Linked DNA regions of Pseudoduganella albidiflava. The protein of the gene in region 1 interacts with the protein of each later gene in a pairwise test. Links are inferred from orthologs where the notes say so. Each region holds a gene or a part of one and is shown on either strand. Other genes may lie near its edges. The genes, in order: tsaE and rlmB.

Region 1 (9,098 bases):
GGTGCCGTGGTGGTTCGCGCAGGATAACCAGGTGACGCTGCTGAACCGCGACGACGAGATCCTGGCCCGCCGCGCCGCCGCCGGGCCGGGGCACGGCGTGTACACCCACAAGCGCGCGCTCGACTTGCCGGGCGCCACCATCACGCTGATGACGGACAGCGTCAAGGCCGCGCCGAAGCTGCTGCCGAACCTGCTGGTGGGCTCGGTGATCGTGCTGGCGCTGGCGCTGCTGTGGAGCCTGCTGGCGCTGTGGGGCCACATTTCCCGGCGCCTGGCCGCCGAGGAAGCACTGCGCCAGCAGATGGCGTTTCGCACCGCGATGGAAAATTCGCTCGTCACGGGCCTGCGCGCGCGCGACCTGGAGGGGACCATCACCTACGTCAACCCCGCGTTCTGCCAGATGGTCGGCTACACGGAAGAGGAACTGGTGGGCCGCCGGCCGCCGATGCCCTACTGGGCGGCCGAAGTGATGGCCGAATACGAGCACCGGCTGCACAACGTGCTGCAGGGCACGGTGACCCCGCAATTCGAGACCATCTTCCAGCGCCCGGACGGCACCCGCATCCCCGTGCTGATCTTCGAGGCCCCGCTGGTGGACAACGATGGCCGCCATACCGGCTGGATGGGGTCGATCCTGGACATCACCGACCGCAAGCGCATCGAAGAGCTGAACCGCGAGCACCAGGAAAAGCTGCAGGCGTCCAGCCGGCTGGCCACGATGGGCGAGATCGCCTCGATGCTGGCGCATGAACTGAACCAGCCGCTGGCGGCCATTTCCAGCTACACCACCGGCGCCTTGAACCTGCTGGCGCGGCCGGGCGTGGATCCGGCCACGCTGAAACCGGCGCTGGAACAGGCCGGCACGCAGGCGCGCCGCGCCGGGCAGATCATCCGCAGCGTGCACGAATTCGTGCGCAAGCGGAAAACCGAGCGGCTCGACGTGGAAATTTCGACGATGATCGAAGGTATCCGCGCCCTGATCGAATTGCAGGCCCGGCCGCACCGCGTGGCGCTCCAGGTGGCGCTGCCGGCCGACCTGCCGCAGGTGCGGGCCGACCGCATCCTGATCGAGCAGGTCTTGCTGAACCTGGCGCGCAACGGCATCGAGGCGATGGCCGCCGTGCCCTTGCAGCGGCGCGTGCTGCGCATCGAAGGGCAGCAGGACAGCGCGACCGGCCAGGTCATCGTCAATGTGATCGACAATGGCCATGGCATCCCGCAAGAGGTGGCCGAACGGCTGTTTTCGCCGTTTTTCTCGACCAAGGCGCAGGGCATGGGCATGGGCCTGAACATTTGCCGCACGGCGATCGAGTTCCATGGCGGGACGCTGACGCACCGGGACAACCCCGGAGGCGGTACCATATTCACCTTCACGCTGCCGGCATCCGTCCCGGCCGCGGCGCAAGCCTAGTTTCTGGAGACATTCATATGCTGCATATCGTCGATGATGAAGAAGTGGTGCGCGACTCATTGTCGTGGCTGGCCTCGTCGCGCGCCATTCCCGCCACCACATACGATTGCGGCGCCAAGTTCCTGGCCTATGTGGAAGCGGGCCAGTTCGATCCGGCCGGCGATTGCGTGCTGCTCGACGTGCGGATGCCGGACATGAACGGCGTGGCCGTGTTCGACCAGCTGCATGCGCGCGGCCTGGCGCAGCGCCTGCCGGTGATCTTCCTGACCGGCCATGGCGACGTGCCGATGGCGGTCGATACCCTGAAGCGCGGCGCGTTCGACTTCTTTGAAAAGCCGTTCAACGACAACGACCTGATGGACCGCGTGCAGGAAGGCCTGGCACGCTCGCAGCAGGCCAGCGCGCATGCGGCGGTGCACGCCAGGCTGGCCACGCTGTCCTCGCGCGAGCGCGAAGTGCTGGACCTGATCCTGGCCGGCAAGATGAACAAGGTGGTCGCCGACGAACTGGGCATCAGCATGCGCACCGTCGAGGTGCACCGCGCCCATATCTTCGACAAGATGCAGGTCAAGACGGCCGTCGAGCTGGCCGGCTTGCTGAAGTAGCCATGGCGATGTCGCCCGCGTTCGCGATCAGCATGGCGCTGCTGCGCGACACGGTGCCGGACTTCGAGCGCTATCCGTTCTCGCTGCCCGCGGTGCGGCACCTCGACAAGCTGACCTTCCATCCCGCCGTGACGTTCATCGTGGGCGAGAACGGCAGCGGCAAGTCGACCCTGCTCGAAGCGCTGGCGGTGGCGCTGGGCTACAACGCCGAAGGCGGCAGCCGCAACTTCAACTTCGGCACGCGCGCCTCGCATTCGCAACTGCACGAGCATGTGCGCATCGCGCGCGGCTACCGGCGGCCCCGTGACGGCTACTTCCTGCGCGCCGAGAGTTTCTTCAACGTGGCCACGGAGGTGGAACGGCTGGGCATCCCGCTGGACTCCTACGGCGGCCGGCCGCTGCACGAACAGTCGCACGGCGAATCGTTCATGGCACTGCTGACGCACCGCTTCGGTGGCCAGGGCCTGTACCTGCTGGACGAACCGGAAGCGGCCCTGTCGCCCCAGCGCCAGCTGGCCGCGCTGGCGCGCATCCACCAGCTGGTGAAAGGCGGTTCGCAATTCATCATCGCCACCCACTCGCCGATCCTGATGGCCTATCCGGATGCGCGCATCTACGCCTGCCTGCCGGACGGCTTGCGCCGCACCGACTACGAAGACACCGAGCATTACCAGGTCACGCTGGACTTCCTGCGCAACCCGCGCCGCATGCTCGACACGCTGCTCGGCGAGGAACCGTGAGGGTGAGGCGGCGGTAATGGTGGCAATGGGGGTGACGATGATCGCCCTGCCCGGTCCGGCCGTAGCCCCAAAAAAATTTATTGAAATACATAAGCGCTTATGTAAATATGGCCGCATGAAACAAGGACTCGGCACCCAGTTGCGCCACCTGATCGAATTGCTCGATGGCGCCGTGGCCGCTTCCTACGAGGAAGCGGGGATCGACTACCGTCCGCGCTATACGCCGGTGATGCGCGCACTGGCCGAAGGCACGCCCCGCAGCGTGGGCCAGATCGCCGAAGCGGCCGGCATCACGCAGCCGGCCGCCACGCAGACGGTCGCGCTGATGCAGAAGGAAGACCTCGTGACGACCATGCCTTCGCCGGCCGATGCGCGCCAGAAGCTGGTCCGGCTGTCGGCGCGGGGGCAGGCCCTGCTGCCGCGCCTGCAGCAGTGCTGGGCCGCCACCAGCGCCGCCGCGGCCAGCCTCGATGCGGACTTGCCGTACCCCTTGTCCACCACGCTGGCGCAGGCGATCGACGCGCTGCGACAGCAATCCTTCGGCGCGCGGATCCGTGCCGCGCGTGTCCGGCTTTCGCCGGTCCCTCCCTTGCACGACCACCAGGAGAAATCATGAGTACCGCATCGTTTTCGGCCCCCTCCCGCCCCTCGCTGGGCAAGCGCCTGCTCGCCAACGGGTTCGTGCGCACCCTGCTGGGCATCCTGGCGGTGCTGGTGCCCATGAGCGTGGCGCTCGGCCTGTCCGAAATCGTGCCCAAGCCGTACCGCCTCGGCTGGCCCTTCCTGCTGGCGGCCGCCGCGATCGTGGCCGGCTACCGGTTCTACGTGCGCAAGATCGAACGACGCGAGGTGACGGAACTGGCGCTGCCGGGCGCCCGGGCCGAGCTGCTCAACGGCCTCGGCATCGGTGCGCTGCTGATGCTGGCGTGCAGCGTGCCGCTGCTGGCCGGCGGCGTCTACACATACACCGGCCTGGCGCACTGGAGCGCCGTGCTGAAGCCGCTGCCGGAACAAGTATTCGTGGCTTTCATGGAAGAGATCCTGTTCCGCGCCGTGCTGTTCCGGCTGCTGGAAAAGGCCTGGGGCACGTCGATCGCGCTGGCGGTGTCGAGCCTGGTCTTCGCCGCCGCCCACCTGCCGAGCGAGCACATCAGCACGGTCGGCGTGCTGGCCACGGTGGCCGCCTCGGCCGCGCTGTCGGCCGGCTACATCGCCACGCGCCGGCTGTGGGTACCGATCGGCATGCACTTCGCCTGGAACTACCTGTTCGATGCCGTGCTGTCGATCCCCGTTTCCGGCCACGCGGCGCGCGGCTGGATCCAGGTCACCGCCAGCGGCCCCGAATGGCTGAGCGGCGGTGCCTACGGTATCGAGGGCTCGGTCATCACCATCGCGGCCTGGGGCGGTGCCGCCATCGTGCTGCTGCTTGCCGCCCGCCGCAAGGGGCAGTGGCTGCCGCGGCCCTGACGCCAGCCGTGCAGCAAGTCAGCCGTGGTACAAGTCAGCCGTGCTACAAGTCAGCCGTGCCGGGCCAGCGCCCAGGCCACGTGCTCGCGCACCAGCGCCGACGGATGGTCCAGGCGTGAACGCAGCGCGGCGAGGATGGCGGCATCGCCGCGGGCGCCCAGCGCCGCGGCGTTGCCGAGGCCGACGGCCAGGTTGCGCAGCCACCGCTCATGGCCGATGCGGCGGATCGGGCTGCCTTCCATGTTGCGGTTGAATTCTTCTTCGCTCCAGCCGAACAGCGTGATCATCGAGGCATGGCCCAGGCCATGGCGCTCGTCGAAATCCGGCAGCGTGGCGCGGCCGGCGAACTTGTTCCAGGGGCAGGCGGTCTGGCAATCGTCGCAGCCGTACACGCGGTTGCCCAGCAGCGGCCGCAGGTCTTCCGGGATGCTGCCCTTCAGCTCGATCGTCAGGTAGGAAATGCAGCGGCGCGCATCGAGCCGGCCGGGACCCAGGATGGCGCCGGTCGGGCACACCGTGATGCAGGCGCTGCACGCGCCGCAGTGTGCTTCCGTGGGCGGGTCGACCGGCAGCGGCAGGTCGACGAGGATCTCGCCCATGAAGAACATCGAGCCGGCCTCGCGGTTGATCAGCAGGGTGTGCTTGCCGCGCCAGCCCAGGCCGGATTTTTCCGCCAGCGGCAATTCCATCACCGGCGCAGAATCCGTGAACACCCGGTAACCGAATTCGCCTACCTCGCTGCGGACGCGGTCGGCCAGCTGCTGCAGGCGCGCGCGCAGCACCTTGTGGTAATCCCTGCCCCGCGCGTACACGGAAATCACGGCAGCCTGTGGATCGGCGAGCCGGGCCTGTTCCCGCGCACGCCAGCCGGCATCGTGCGACGCCGGCAGGTAATCCATGCGCGCCGTGATCACCCGCACGGTACCTGGCACCAGCTCGGCGGGGCGGGCGCGCTTCATGCCGTGCGCCGCCATGTAGTCCATCTCGCCGTGCATGCCGGCGTCGAGCCAGGCCTGCAAGCCCGCCTCCGCCGCCGCCAGGTCGATGTCGGCGATGCGCACTTCGGCGAACCCAAGTTCGCGCCCCCACCGCTTGATGGCGGCGGCCAGGGTGGACAACACTTCGGGAGAAAGGGACATCGGGCGGTACAATGGCGGCAGCAATCCACCATTTTATGCGATCCCACCCATGAAAGCCCACCTGCGCGATGAAAGCCACACGCACGCCCTCGGCGTTTCGCTGGCGCGCGCCCTGCTGCCCGGCCTGTCGATCCACCTGCACGGCGACCTCGGCGCCGGCAAGACGGCGCTCACGCGCGCGCTGCTGCACGCGGCCGGCCACGCGGGCACCGTGAAGAGCCCCACTTACACCCTGTCCGAACCGTACCGGGTCTCGCTCGACGGCCAGCCCGTCAACGTGATCCACTACGACCTGTACCGCATGGGCAGCCCGGAGGAATTCCTCGACGCCGGCTTCCGTGAAGACTTCGACGGCCACAATATCTGCATCGTCGAGTGGCCTGAAAAAGCCGAAGGCGTACTGCCGCCGCCCGACCTGAGCGTGACGCTCGGCGTGGCCGGCGACGGACGTGATGTAGAATTGCAGGCGTTCTCCGCATTAGGTTTGTCATGCCTGCAACGCCTCCACTTCCCCCAGATCCTCTGATCGCTCCTTCGCGCGGCCGCACCCGCCGCACCTTGCTGAAGGCCGGCGGCACGCTGCTGCTGTCGGTCCTGGCGCCGCTGCCGGCCCGCGCCGCGCAGATCCTGGCCGTGCGCGTCTGGCCGGCGGAGGACTATACCCGCGTCACGCTGGAAAACGACGCCGAGCTGAAGACCTCGCATTTCATCGTCAAGGATCCGGAACGCCTGGTGGTCGATATCGAAGGCCTCGACCTGAACCCCGAGCTGAAGTCGCTGGTGGCGAAGATCCAGTCGAACGACCCGTACATCCGGCAGGTGCGCGTGGGCCAGAACCGGCCGGGCGTGGTGCGCCTGGTGTTCGACCTGAAGGAGCATATCCGCCCGCAGGTGTTCACGCTGGCGCCGGTGGGCGAATACAAGCACCGCCTGATCTTCGACCTGTATCCGGTGCACGAGGTGGACCCGATCGCGGCCATGATCGAAAAGGGCGAATGGTCCAGCGACGGCGTGCCCGTGGGCCAGCCGCAGGTGGCCGAGCAGCACCCTGCCCCGGGCCTGCCGCTGCCGGACAACCGGCTGCCCGCGCCGGGCGTGCCGTCCGAGGCGGTGCCGCGGCCGGACATCGCCAAGGTGGAACCGCACAAGCCGGAAGCGCCGAAGAAAGCCGACAAGCTGGTGCGCATGCTGACGATCACGCTCGACCCCGGCCACGGTGGCGAGGACCCCGGTGCGATCGGCGGACGCGGCAGCCGCGAAAAGGATATCGTGCTGGCGATCGCCAAGCGCCTGAAGGAAAAGCTGGAACAGCACCCGAACATGCGCGTGATGCTGACGCGCGATGGCGATTACTTCGTCCCGCTCAACAAGCGCGTGGAAAAAGCCCGCAAGGTCGATGCCGACCTGTTCGTCTCGATCCATGCCGATGCCTTCGTCAAGCCCACCGCGCGCGGCTCCTCCGTGTTCGTGCTGTCGGAAAAAGGCGCCAGCTCGTCGGCGGCACGCTGGCTGGCGAACAAGGAAAACCAGGCCGACCTGATCGGCGGCGCCCAGTCGGGCGGCGGCGATCCGCAGCTGGCCAGCGTGCTGTTCGACCTGTCGACCACGGCGCAGATCAACGACAGCCTGAAGGTGGGCAAGGCCGTGCTGCAGCAGATCGGCGGCATCAACCGGCTGCACAAGAACGCCGTCGAACAGGCCGGCTTCGCCGTGCTGAAGGCGCCGGACATCCCGTCGATCCTGATCGAGACGGCCTTCATCTCGAACCCGGAAGAAGAAGCGCGCCTGCTCGACAACAATTACCAAGACCAGATCGCGGACGCCATCGTGAAGGGCATCCGCTCGTACTTCGCCAAGAACCCGCCGCTCGCCAAGAACCGGCTGACCTGAGGATCCCGCATGCAAGAGACAACGTTCGGCCAGCTCCCGGCCGTGAGCATCACCGCGCCCGACGGCGCGCAAGCGACCATCGCGCTGTACGGCGCGCACCTGGTGTCGTGGCGCACGGCCGATGGCCGCGAGCGCCTGTTCATGAGCGAAGCCTCGCCGCGCGACGGCAGCGCCGCGATCCGCGGCGGCGTGCCGGTGATCTTCCCGCAGTTCTCCACCCGCGGCCCGGGCCAGCGCCATGGCATCGCCCGGCTGTCGCACTGGCGCCTGGGCGATCATGGCAATGACGCCACCACGGCCTGGGCCGAGTTCCTGCTGACGCAGGAGGACGTGCCGGCCGAACTGGCGCGGGGCTGGCCGCACGCCTTCGCGCTGGCGCTGCGCTTCACGCTGCGGCCCGACGGGCTCGAGATGCGCTTCCACGTCCGCAACACGGGCGGCGAACCGTTCGATTTCGCCTGCGCGCTGCACACCTATTACGCCGTCGACGCCTTCACGGGCACGGTGCTCACCGGCTTGCCGGACACGTCGCCGCTGAACTTCGGTCCGCCGCTGGACAACGTCTATCCGGCTCCGGCCGGGCTGACCCTGCAGCCGGGCACCGGTACCGTGCAGCTGGCACAGCAGGGATTCACCGAATTTGTCGTGTGGAACCCGGGGGCCGAGGCGGCTGCCAGGCTGACCGACCTGCGGGACGACGAATGGCAGCGCTTTGTCTGCATCGAACCCGCGCGGGTCGACCAGCAGCCGCTGGCCGCCGGTGCCGACTGGACCGGCGTGCACACCATCACGGTGGCCCCGTAACAAAGCCGGTCCGGCAAGCGCCGGACAAAAAAGACGGGCGCATCGCTGCGCCCGAATACTACCCTCACTGAAAACAGCCGCTTCACCCGCATCGATCTGCCGCCTGCCGAGCCCGTGTCAGCGTGCCTGACACCCTGACACGGGCTCGGCAGCAAGATGGCCTACTGCGATTCCTTGCCTACTGCGATCCCTTGCCTACTGCGATTCCTTGATCATCCGCCCCGCGGCCGCCTGCACCGGCCGGGCATTGAGCGGATACAGCCGCGAGAACAGTGCCATCTGCTCGGGCGAGGCCTGCACCGGCTCCTTCATCACCAGCCACAGCACGCCTTCCGTGCAGGGCGGCTCGGTCAGCGAGCCCATGTAGGTGTAATAGTCGCGCCGTTCCGGCAGCAGGTCGTTCGGGTTGAACACGATCGACGGCGTGAAGGTATCCTTCTTTTCCAGCGGCAGGTTGTTCCACACGGTCTGGATCGCCGCCTGTGGGCGGCCCCGCTGCAGCATCAGGGCCAGCACCGCGATGCGCCCTTCGATATCCTTGTGCACCAGGTGGATGCCCATCTCGTAGGTCTTGCCGTTGACGCGTTCTTCCGCCGGGCGGTGGAAATGCAGCTGCTGCAGCTCGTAGGTGCGTCCGGCCACGGACAGGAAATTGCCGGTGCCCAGCGCCACCTGCACGGTATGGCCGTTGTCGGTCACGGAAAAGCCGGACGGGCGGTAGTCGAAGGCGATCTGTTCCAGGTCGACCTTGATGCCGTCGCGGATATCGATCGGCGACTGGCGTTCGCCGCCATTGCACTTGTTCCAGGCGGCGTTGATCTTGCTCCAGTTGGCGGGCCCGAACTCGCCTTCGTACGTCCAGAAGGTGCCGTTGGCGGGCGGCGGCTGGGCGGGCACGTAGGCGGCTTTCGCGGCATGTGCCTGCGCCTTTCTCGCCCGGGCGGCGGCCGCGGCGCGGGCGGCCTGGTTGGCTTTCATCTGCGCCAGCCGCTCGGCGATCCTGGCCGACAGCTCGGCTTCGGCCTGCTCTTCCTCCTCGCGC
Region 2 (9,222 bases), 3.7 Mb from region 1 along the record:
CCAACAGTGACCGTGCCGCGGCCTGTGACGAAGTCACAGGTTTGGCGGTTGCGGTCACGAGCTACGAGGATGCAGTCCAGCTCGCTGCTGATGCCGCGCCGGCTGGCTTTGCCGCCGCGTTTGCGGGGCGGGCGGTCCAGGTGGCGCGAGCCCTTTTGTGATTCCAGCAAATAAGTTTCATCGGCCTCGACGATGCCTGATAGTTGCGGACGGGACGCCCGGAGCAAGGCGGCGATGAAACGATGGCGCCATCGAAAGCTGGTTGACTTGGCTACCGCCACGCGGCTGGCTGCCGAGCGCACAGGGGTCGACTCGATCAGGCATTGCAGGTATCGCAGCCACTTGTCGCGCAGGCGCAGACGGGCCAGCGGTGTACCGGTCAAGGCATTGAAGCTGCGCCGGCACGCCACGCAGCGATAGCGCTGCAAGCCACTGGCCTGTCCACAACGGTGGGACCGCTGGCACCCGCAATGTGGACATGGTGGCTTTCCGGCGGCTTCCTCGATCAGGCGAGGGCACTGGCCCGATGGCTCGACGCAGGCAAGAAAGTCCTGCAGCAACGCGACCTGATCTTCCGAGAGCTGTTGCCGCATCAACGCTTCGATCAGAACTCCAACCTCCGCCGTGCCCATGTCGCCTCCTGATATACATGAAGTATCTCAACAGGAAGTCAGACCGTGATTCCGGCGGGAAGTTCCCCTAATTACCGCGCACAGCGCCAACGAAAAAAGCCGTGAATCTTTCGATTCACGGCTTTTTTACGGAGGCTGCTTGCAGTGCATTCTCAGCACTGCCATCAAGGTTTGCCTCGGGGCTGAACAGCCCGGTATCCGGTAGAGTGGTGCCCACGGAGGGACTCGAACCCCCACACCTTGCGGCACATGGACCTGAACCATGCGCGTCTACCAATTCCGCCACGTGGGCACTGCATGTAACTCTGTGCAACTACTGCTATGATAGCGCTTTGGAGAGTTTTGCGCCAGATGAACTTTCATTCCACACTGCACATCGACTCTTTACAGCATTCCCGCATTGCTGCGAGAGCCAGGATTATAGAGCAATCTTTTCGAATGTCAAAGGGGCGATGACAGTGCGCCGGGAGCACGTTCCAATTGGCGCGCGTTAGGCATTCTCGCGCGCCTCCGGTACACTATGCTGCCACCTTTCCCTCAAAATCATCCTAATAAGACCAAAGAACAGTTTTGAACCAGACGACCCATACCATTCCCAGCCGCGAGGAAATCCTCGGCATCTTCCGTAGCGCCAACGCGCCGCTCGACCTGCGTACGCTTTCCATGTCGCTCGACGTGAAATCCGAATCCCAGGATGTGCTGACGCGCCGCCTGAACGCGATGGAACGCGACGGACAGATCCGGTCCGATGGCAGCGGTTTCTATGTGCTGGCCGACCATTCCGGTTTCGTTTCCGGCCGCGTCAGCGCGCACCGCGACGGCTTCGGCTTCGTGATCCCCGACGAACCGGGCGACGACCTGTTCCTCACCGAACGCGAGATGCAGAAGGTACTGCATGGCGACAAGGTGCTGGCCAAGGTCACCGGCTACGACCGCCGCGGCCGCCCGGAAGGCAGCATCGTCGAAGTGGTCGAGCGGGGCAATACGCACATCATTGGCAGGCTGCTGAAGGATAACGGCGTGTGGATCGTCGCGCCGGAAGACAAGCGCATCGGCCAGGATATCCTGGTGGCCGGTTCGCCCGGCAAGGCCAAGAGCGGCCAGATCGTCAGCGTCGAACTCACCGAGCAGCCGGGCCGCTTCAAGCAGCCGGTCGGCCGGATCGTCGAGGTGCTGGGCGACATGGACGACCCGGGCATGGAGATCGAGATCGCGGTGCGCAAGTTCGGCGTGCCGCACGTGTTTTCCGATGCGGCCCTGAAGCAGGCCGCCCGGCTACCGGACGTGGTGCACGAGAAGGACTGGGGCGATCGTGTCGACCTGCGCGACGTGCCGCTCGTGACGATCGACGGCGAGGATGCGCGCGATTTCGACGACGCGGTGTACTGCGAGCCCGTGAAGATCGGCCGTACCAATGCGTTCCGCCTGATCGTGGCCATCGCCGACGTCTCCCATTACGTGAAGCCGAACGATGCGCTCGATACCGATGCGATCGAGCGCAGCACGTCGGTGTATTTCCCGCGCCGGGTGATCCCGATGCTGCCGGAAAAGCTGTCGAACGGCCTGTGCTCGCTGAACCCGGCCGTCGACCGCCTGACGCTGGTCTGCGATGCCGTCGTCACCGCGCAGGGCGAGATCAAGGCTTACCAGTTCTACCCGGCCGTGATCCACTCGGCGGCCCGTTTCACGTACACCGAAGTCGCGGCCATCCTGTCGAACACGAAAGGGCCGGAAGCGGCCAAGCGCGCCCACCTGGTGCCGCACCTGCAGGACCTGTATGCCGTCTACCACGCGCTGCTGAAGGCCCGGCTGGAGCGTGGCGCGATCGATTTCGAGACCACCGAGACCTATATCGTCTGCAACCCGGCCGGCAAGATCGAGAAGATCATCCCGCGCACCCGCAACGATGCGCACAAGCTGATCGAGGAATGCATGCTGGCCGCGAACGTGTGCGCGGCCGACCTGCTGCTGCGGCACAAGCATCCGGGCACGTACCGGATCCACGCCGCGCCGACCAAGGAAAAGCTCACGCAGGTGCGTGAATTCCTCAAGCAGGTGGGGCTGGGGCTGGGCGGCGGCGATACGCCGGTGGCCGGCGACTACGCCGAACTGATGCGCAAGATCAAGGAGCGCCCCGATGCGAACCTGCTGCAGACCATGCTGCTGCGCTCCATGCAGCAAGCCGTCTACAGCCCGGAGAACATCGGCCACTTCGGTCTCGCGTACGAAGCGTATGCGCACTTCACGAGCCCGATCCGCCGCTATCCGGATTTGCTGACGCACCGCGCCATCAAGGCCATCTTGCAGGGCAAGAAGTACGAGCCGAAGATCGGCGACACGAGCGTGCTGAACACCACGGTATCGAACGCCACGCGCCGCCAGCAGCTGAAGGACAAGGCCGCCGGCAAGGAACCGAAGGCGGCGCGCGACCTCACCGTGTGGGATGCGCTGGGCGTGCACTGCTCGGCCAACGAGCGCCGCGCCGACGAGGCATCGCGCGATGTCGAAGCCTGGCTGAAGTGCTACTTCATGCAGGACAAGCTGGGCGAGGAATTCAGCGGCATCATCACCGGCGTGACCACCTTCGGCATCTTCGTGCAGCTCGACCAGCTGTTCGTCGAAGGCCTGGTGCACGTGACGGACCTGGGCGCCGATTACTTCCAGTACGACGACGCGCGCCATGAATTGCGCGGCGAACGCACCGGCAAGCGCTACCAGCTGACCGACCGCGTGATGGTGCAGGTGGTGCGCGTGGACCTGGAGTCGCGCAAGATCGACCTGCGCCTGGCGCCGAGCGAAACCGAAGGCATGGCGCCGCCACCGCCGCGCGGTGGCCGAAAGGGCGCCGCATTCCACGACGACGGTTTCGGCGAGGAAGACGTCAAGCCACGCCGCGGCAACTCCCGTGGCGGATCGTCGCGCGGCGGTGCCGGCAAGGGCGCCGGTGCCGGCAACGGTGGCACTGGCGGAGGACGCGGCGCCGCTCCCGCCTTCGCCCAGGAAGATGCGCCGCGCGCCCCGCGCAAGGTGGCCGACGAAGCGGGTGCGCCACGCAAGGGCAAACCGAAACGCGGCGAAGGCGGCGAAGCGGCCGCCCCGGCACCGGCCCCCTCGATCACGCTGCTGCCGCAATTCGACTTCGAAGCGCAGCCGAAGGGCCGTGGCAAACCGGCCGCTCCCGCCAAGCGCGGCAAGACCCAGGCCGCCGGAAAGCCGGCCACCGCTTCCAGTGGCAAGGCACGGAAGAAACATTGATCCCAGCGCCGCGGCACCCGCCGCGGCGCATCCCCGGCGAACCCGTTCGCCACACAAGAACTACGTACCATGTCCAAGAACAAAATGATTTTCGGCTTCCACGCCGTCACCTCGCGCCTGCGCCATGAAGCCTCGTCCGTCGAAGAGATCTTCGTCGACGCCGGCCGCGACGACCGCCGCATGAAGGACCTGATCGCCAACGCGAAAGCGGCCGGCGTGCGCGTGATGCCGGTCGACTCGGCCCGCCTCGACAAGATCGTTGGCACCCGCCGCCACCAGGGCGTGATCGCCTTCGCATCGCAGCTGGCGCTGGCGCGCAACCTCGACGAACTGCTCGACGCGATCGACGGCCCGCCACTGCTGCTGGTACTCGACGGCATTACCGACCCGCACAACCTGGGCGCCTGCCTGCGCGTGGCCGACGGCGTCGGCGCGCACGCGGTGATCGTGCCGAAGGACCGCGCGGTGGGCCTGAACGCCACTGCCGCCAAGGTGGCCAGCGGCGCGGCCGAGACCGTGCCCTACATCACCGTCACGAACCTGGCGCGCACGCTGCGCGAACTGAAGGAGCGCGACATCTGGCTGATCGGTACCTCGGACGACGGCGAGAAGGGCCTGTACGAAGCCGACTTCACCGGCCCGACCGCGCTGGTGATGGGTTCCGAAGGCGAGGGCATGCGCCGCCTGACGCGTGAAACCTGCGACGTGCTGGTGAGCATCCCGATGTTCGGCTCCGTCGAGAGCCTGAACGTGTCGGTGGCTTCCGGCGTGTGCCTGTACGAAGCCCGCCGCCAGCGGATGGCGAAGGAAGTCTGAAGGGCTTCCAGTCTGAAGGCTTCCGCCCGAAGGGCTTGCAGCCGGAAGACTGCCGCCTGGGCGACTTCCGGCTGAACGGGTTTCAGCCGAAAGACTTGCGCCCGAACTTTCCCCCGGTGCGCACGCGACAGCAGGGCTGGTCGGGTGCGGGCGCCAGCCTGCAAGGCGCCTGCCGATGCGCTACCATCGTGGTTCGACCGTCCTCCCGAGCACCCATGTTTCGCCACCTGCGCCAAGACATCCGCAGCATCATCGAACGCGATCCCGCCGCACGCAACGCCTGGGAGGTGCTGACGTGCTACCCCGGCCTGCATGCGATCGTCGCGCACCGCCTGGCACACTGGTGCTGGACCCACGGCCTGAAATGGCCGGGCCGCTTCATCAGCGCGCTGGCGCGCATCGCTACGGGCATCGAGATCCATCCCGGCGCCACGATCGGCCGGCGTGTCTTCATCGATCACGGCTTCGGCGTGGTGGTGGGCGAGACGGCGGTCATCGGTGACGATTGCACGATCTACCAGGGCGTCACGCTGGGCGGTACGTCGCTGGCGCCGGGAGAGAAGCGGCATCCCACGCTGGAGCGTGGCGTGATCGTTGGCGCCGGCGCCAAGGTGCTGGGCGGTTTCACGGTGGGCGAGTACGCCAAGGTGGGCTCGAACGCCGTGCTGCTGAAACCGGTGCCGCCGGGGGCGACGGCGGTCGGCAATCCGGCCCAGATCGTCCAGAAGCACGAGCCGGACACGCAGCGCCATGCGCAGCGCCTGTTCGCGGCTTATGGCGTCACGCCGAATGGCGACGACCCCATGTCGAAAGCGCTGCATGGCCTGATCAACCACGCGGCGGCGCAGGAACGGCAGATCGAGCGCATCATTGCGCTGCTGAAGGAAAGCGGTTTGCAATGCGGGGATATCGAGGCTGTCGGCAAGCCCGATCCCGCCCAACTGAACAAGCTGGTCGATTGAGGAACAGACATGACAGATGCAGGAAACACCCCGGCGGATAGCTCCGCAGCGAATGCCTCGGGCGATACGCTGGACCCGTTCGAGATCCGCGTGCTGGCCGTGCTGGCCGAAAAGGAAGCGCTGACGCCGGATAACTATCCGATGTCGCTGAATGCGCTGACCAACGGCTGCAACCAGCTGTCCAGCCGCGATCCGGTGATGCAGATTTCGGAAGATACGGTGGCCGACGTGCTGGCCCGCCTGGCCGAGCGCCGCCTCGTCAATGCCGTGACGGCGGCCGGCGCCCGCGTCACGAAATACGAGCACCGCATGCGCATCAAATGGTCGCTCGAGCAGGACAAGCTGGCCGTGCTGACGATCCTGATGCTGCGCGGCCACCAGACCGCCGGCGAGATCCGCACGCGCACGGGCCGGCTGCATGAGTTCAAGACGGTGGCGGACGTCGAACAGGCATTGCAGTTCCTGATCGACAAATATCCGCCGGTGGTGGCGAAGCTGGCGCTGGCGCCGGGCACCAAGGAGCCGCGCTACGGGCAATTGCTGGGCGGGGAAATCCAGCTGGCAAGGGAAGAGGCGGGCTATGGAACGGCGGCGGTGGCGCCTGGCGGCGCCTCGCGGGCCGACCGCGTGGCCCAGCTGGAGCTGGAAGTGCAGCAGTTACGCGCCGACTACGCGGCGCTGGCGGAACAGTTCGAGCAATTCAAGCGGCAGTTCGAATAAGCCGCCGCGGCGACAGCGGTAGCCGCGGGCGCCCGGCCGGGCCATCGCTGGCGCGGCGGTGCGGGAAACCGGCAGCAGTGCGGGAAACCGGCAGCAGTGCGGGTAATCCAGCGGCGATCCGGGCTACCAAGGCAGCAACCCGGCCAATTCAGGCGGCAATGCGGATGGACGGCTGCGTCGGCGCGCTGGCCGCGGCGATACCGCGCAGTTCGGCCAGCCCTTCATCCAGCCGGTACGGCTGCCCGGCCAGCAGGGCGGCGACCAGTTCGGTCGCCAGCTTGAGCGCTGCGTTGGCCACGGTGCCGCAGCGGAACGGCAGGATCAGCCGGTAGCGCCCCGGCATCTTCGGCACGCCGCCGACAAACCCCATCATCACCTCGTCGCCGGTCAGGCGGTGCAGTTCGATCGCCACGCTCTGGATCAGGCGTGCCAGCTGCAGGCCGCGGCCCGGCGCGTCCACGTCGTCGCCCACCACGCCGATCAGGCTGCGGCCTTGTCGCAAGCCCGGCAGCACGGTCTTCAGGCGCGCTCGCAACTGCTGCATGTCGCTCGCGGAATACGGGGCAGGGTGGCCGAGATCGAGAATGCTCAGCAGGCAAGGCTCGGTGCAGTAGCGGTTGGCGCCGTCGAGGTAACGCTGGTCGATAATTTTCATGGTGAACCATCCTTTAAAGCAACAGCCAACGCGAGACCGGGAGGTCTGGCGCTGGCGGAATGGTTGCCATTATCCCAACCATCGCCCGCTACCGGCATCGGTGCGGGTCTGGTAACGCTGTAAGACACCGCTTACAGCTGAGCTGCGATGCATCAAACTCCGTATCAACCCTCTTCGCGGCGGCGGCGCAGCCAGATGGCGGCGGCGATCATGCCGGCCCCGGCGAGCGCACCCCACAGCATCTCGGGTGTCGCCACGGCGGCCCAGGAAGCCTCGTACAGCGTGTCGGAGATCGCCGCCGGCCCTTCGCGAACCCCGTCGCGTACCCGCGCGGCCAGGCCGTCGGCCATCAGCCACGTGGCCGGCATCACGCTGACCAGCAGGCGGCTGATGAACTTCTCGACCAGCCAGCCGGCATTGAGCGCCAGGCCAAGGCTTTTTTCAGCCCAGAACAGCACGACCATCGCCAGTGCGGGTACGCCGACAGCCCACAGGAACACTTTCGACCGTGCCCAGGCCGACACCAGCAGCAGCCAGCCGACCGCCGGCAGTGCCCACAGCGCATACACCGGTACCAGCGAGGGTAATTTCACGAACGCCAGCCAGAGCTGGGGATGCGAGAGTACCGGCCCGGCCAGGTTGAGCCCCTTGCTGGCCGTCATCACCAGCATGATGGCCAGGATGACCAGCGACGTCGCCAGCTCCACCACCACCACCAGCAGCGGAATCACGAGCAGGGCGATCGCGGCTTTCGACAGCACGGTGGCGCTGTCCGACACCGGCAGCGACTTCCAGAACAGGATGCTGCGGTCGCGGCGCTCGTCGTACAGCGCGCCGAGGCTGTAGAAGAACACCATGAACGCCAGCGACAGGTACAGCACCGCCGCCCCGACCGGATACACGGTGGCCGCCGTTTCGACCGCCGCCTGCTTCTGGCGGTCGCCGAGCTGGATGACCATGTCCTTGCCGCCGATCGTGTTGCCATCGAAGTGGATCGTGCCGCCGTGCCCCATCACTGCGGCGGCCAGCACGAAGGCGATCAGCAGCGCAGAGATCGCCAGCGGCACCCAGGTGAGCATGCCCTTGTGTTCCCAGATTTCGCGGCGGATCAGCCACGGCATGGTCGTGCGCAGCCAGGCCACGCGGCGGACTGGCGCGGGGGCCGGCGGCGCATCCGGCGTCATCTCCGGCACGGTGTTGTGCATCGTCTTCATTCGTAGCTCCCCTTCATGCTGGCGACGAACAGGTCCGCCACGCTGGGCGTGCGCAGTTCGCCAAGGTTTTCCAGTTGCTGCCTGGGCACGCCATCGAACAGCATCACGCTCTTGCCGAACACGGTGCGCTGCGTCAGCGGCTGCAGCGCCGCGGCCGCGGCCGTGTGCTGCGGGTGGACCATGACTTCCGTGTAGCGCTCGCCGATCTCTTCCATCGAGGCAGCCAGCGCGATGCGGCCTTCGCGGATGAACAGCACGTCCGACAGGATGTGTTCCACTTCCTCGATCTGGTGCGTGGTGATGACGATCGTCTTGTGCTCGTCGAAGTAGTCTTCCAGCAGGTTCTGGTAGAAGCCCTTGCGGTACAGGATGTCCAGGCCCAGCGTCGGCTCGTCCAGCACCAGCAGCTTCGCGTCGATCGCCATCACGAGGGCCAGGTGCAGCTGCACGATCATGCCCTTCGACATGGCCTTTACGCGCATCTGCGGCGCCAGCTTCGTGCCGGCGAGGTAGCGCTCGGCCTTGGCGCGATCGAAGCGCGGGTGGATGCCGGCCACGAAATCGATCGCGTCCTTCACCTTCAGCCAGCGGGGCAGGATCGCCACGTCGGCGATGAAGCACACGTCGTTCATCAGTTCGTCGCGCTGCGTGCGCGGATCCAGCCCCAGCACGGACAGCTCGCCCTCGAACTGGCACAGGCCCAGCGCGGCCTTCAGCGTGGTCGTCTTGCCGGAGCCGTTCGGGCCGATCAGCCCGACGATGCGGCCCGGCTGGATGTCGAAACTGACGCCGTCGAGCGCGGCCTGCTTGCCGTAGCGCTTGACCAGGTTGCGGGCGGAGATGACGGCGCTCATGTGGCGCTCCCGGGTTCGTTGTTCGGCGAAGCGCGCAGCAGCTGGTCCAGGTCCAGGCCGAGCCGGCGGATACGCTCCACCATCGCCGGCCATTCTTCGCGCAGGAAGCGCTCG

The links.
Region 2: the proteins of tsaE (region 1) and rlmB interact in binary tests that used the Escherichia coli proteins (3 or more experiments, as listed by UniProt). The link is inferred for Pseudoduganella albidiflava from one-to-one orthologs.

The regions. Positions count from the first base shown.
Region 1 is NZ_CP036401.1:601,419-610,516, reverse strand. The notes cover bases 4,428-7,149. They hold tsaE (tRNA (adenosine(37)-N6)-threonylcarbamoyltransferase complex ATPase subunit type 1 TsaE), read left to right. Parts: upstream 4,428-5,411; coding sequence 5,412-5,888; downstream 5,889-7,149. Other genes in these bases: EYF70_RS02615 (N-acetylmuramoyl-L-alanine amidase), read left to right, coding at 5,852-7,149; queG (tRNA epoxyqueuosine(34) reductase QueG), read right to left, coding at 4,428-5,362. Outside these bases: EYF70_RS02650 (sensor histidine kinase), read left to right, coding at 1-1,411; EYF70_RS02645 (response regulator transcription factor), read left to right, coding at 1,429-2,016; EYF70_RS02640 (AAA family ATPase), read left to right, coding at 2,025-2,756; EYF70_RS02635 (MarR family winged helix-turn-helix transcriptional regulator), read left to right, coding at 2,872-3,372; EYF70_RS02630 (CPBP family intramembrane glutamic endopeptidase), read left to right, coding at 3,369-4,223; more of queG, read right to left, coding at 4,274-4,427; more of EYF70_RS02615, read left to right, coding at 7,150-7,252; EYF70_RS02610 (D-hexose-6-phosphate mutarotase), read left to right, coding at 7,262-8,056; EYF70_RS02605 (carbonic anhydrase), read right to left, coding at 8,252-9,098. UniProt on the Escherichia coli protein: Required for the formation of a threonylcarbamoyl group on adenosine at position 37 (t(6)A37) in tRNAs that read codons beginning with adenine.
Region 2 is NZ_CP036401.1:4,266,468-4,275,689, reverse strand. What follows is about bases 2,984-5,829. They hold rlmB (23S rRNA (guanosine(2251)-2'-O)-methyltransferase RlmB), read left to right. Parts: upstream 2,984-3,956; coding sequence 3,957-4,703; downstream 4,704-5,829. Other genes in these bases: EYF70_RS17530 (YceH family protein), read left to right, coding at 5,675-5,829; cysE (serine O-acetyltransferase), read left to right, coding at 4,919-5,665; rnr (ribonuclease R), read left to right, coding at 2,984-3,887. Outside these bases: EYF70_RS17555 (IS1595 family transposase), read right to left, coding at 1-593; more of rnr, read left to right, coding at 1,203-2,983; more of EYF70_RS17530, read left to right, coding at 5,830-6,385; EYF70_RS17525 (cyanophycin synthetase family protein), read right to left, coding at 6,534-7,040; EYF70_RS17520 (hypothetical protein), read right to left, coding at 7,205-8,254; EYF70_RS17515 (ABC transporter ATP-binding protein), read right to left, coding at 8,251-9,108; EYF70_RS17510 (GntR family transcriptional regulator), read right to left, coding at 9,105-9,222. UniProt on the Escherichia coli protein: Specifically methylates the ribose of guanosine 2251 in 23S rRNA.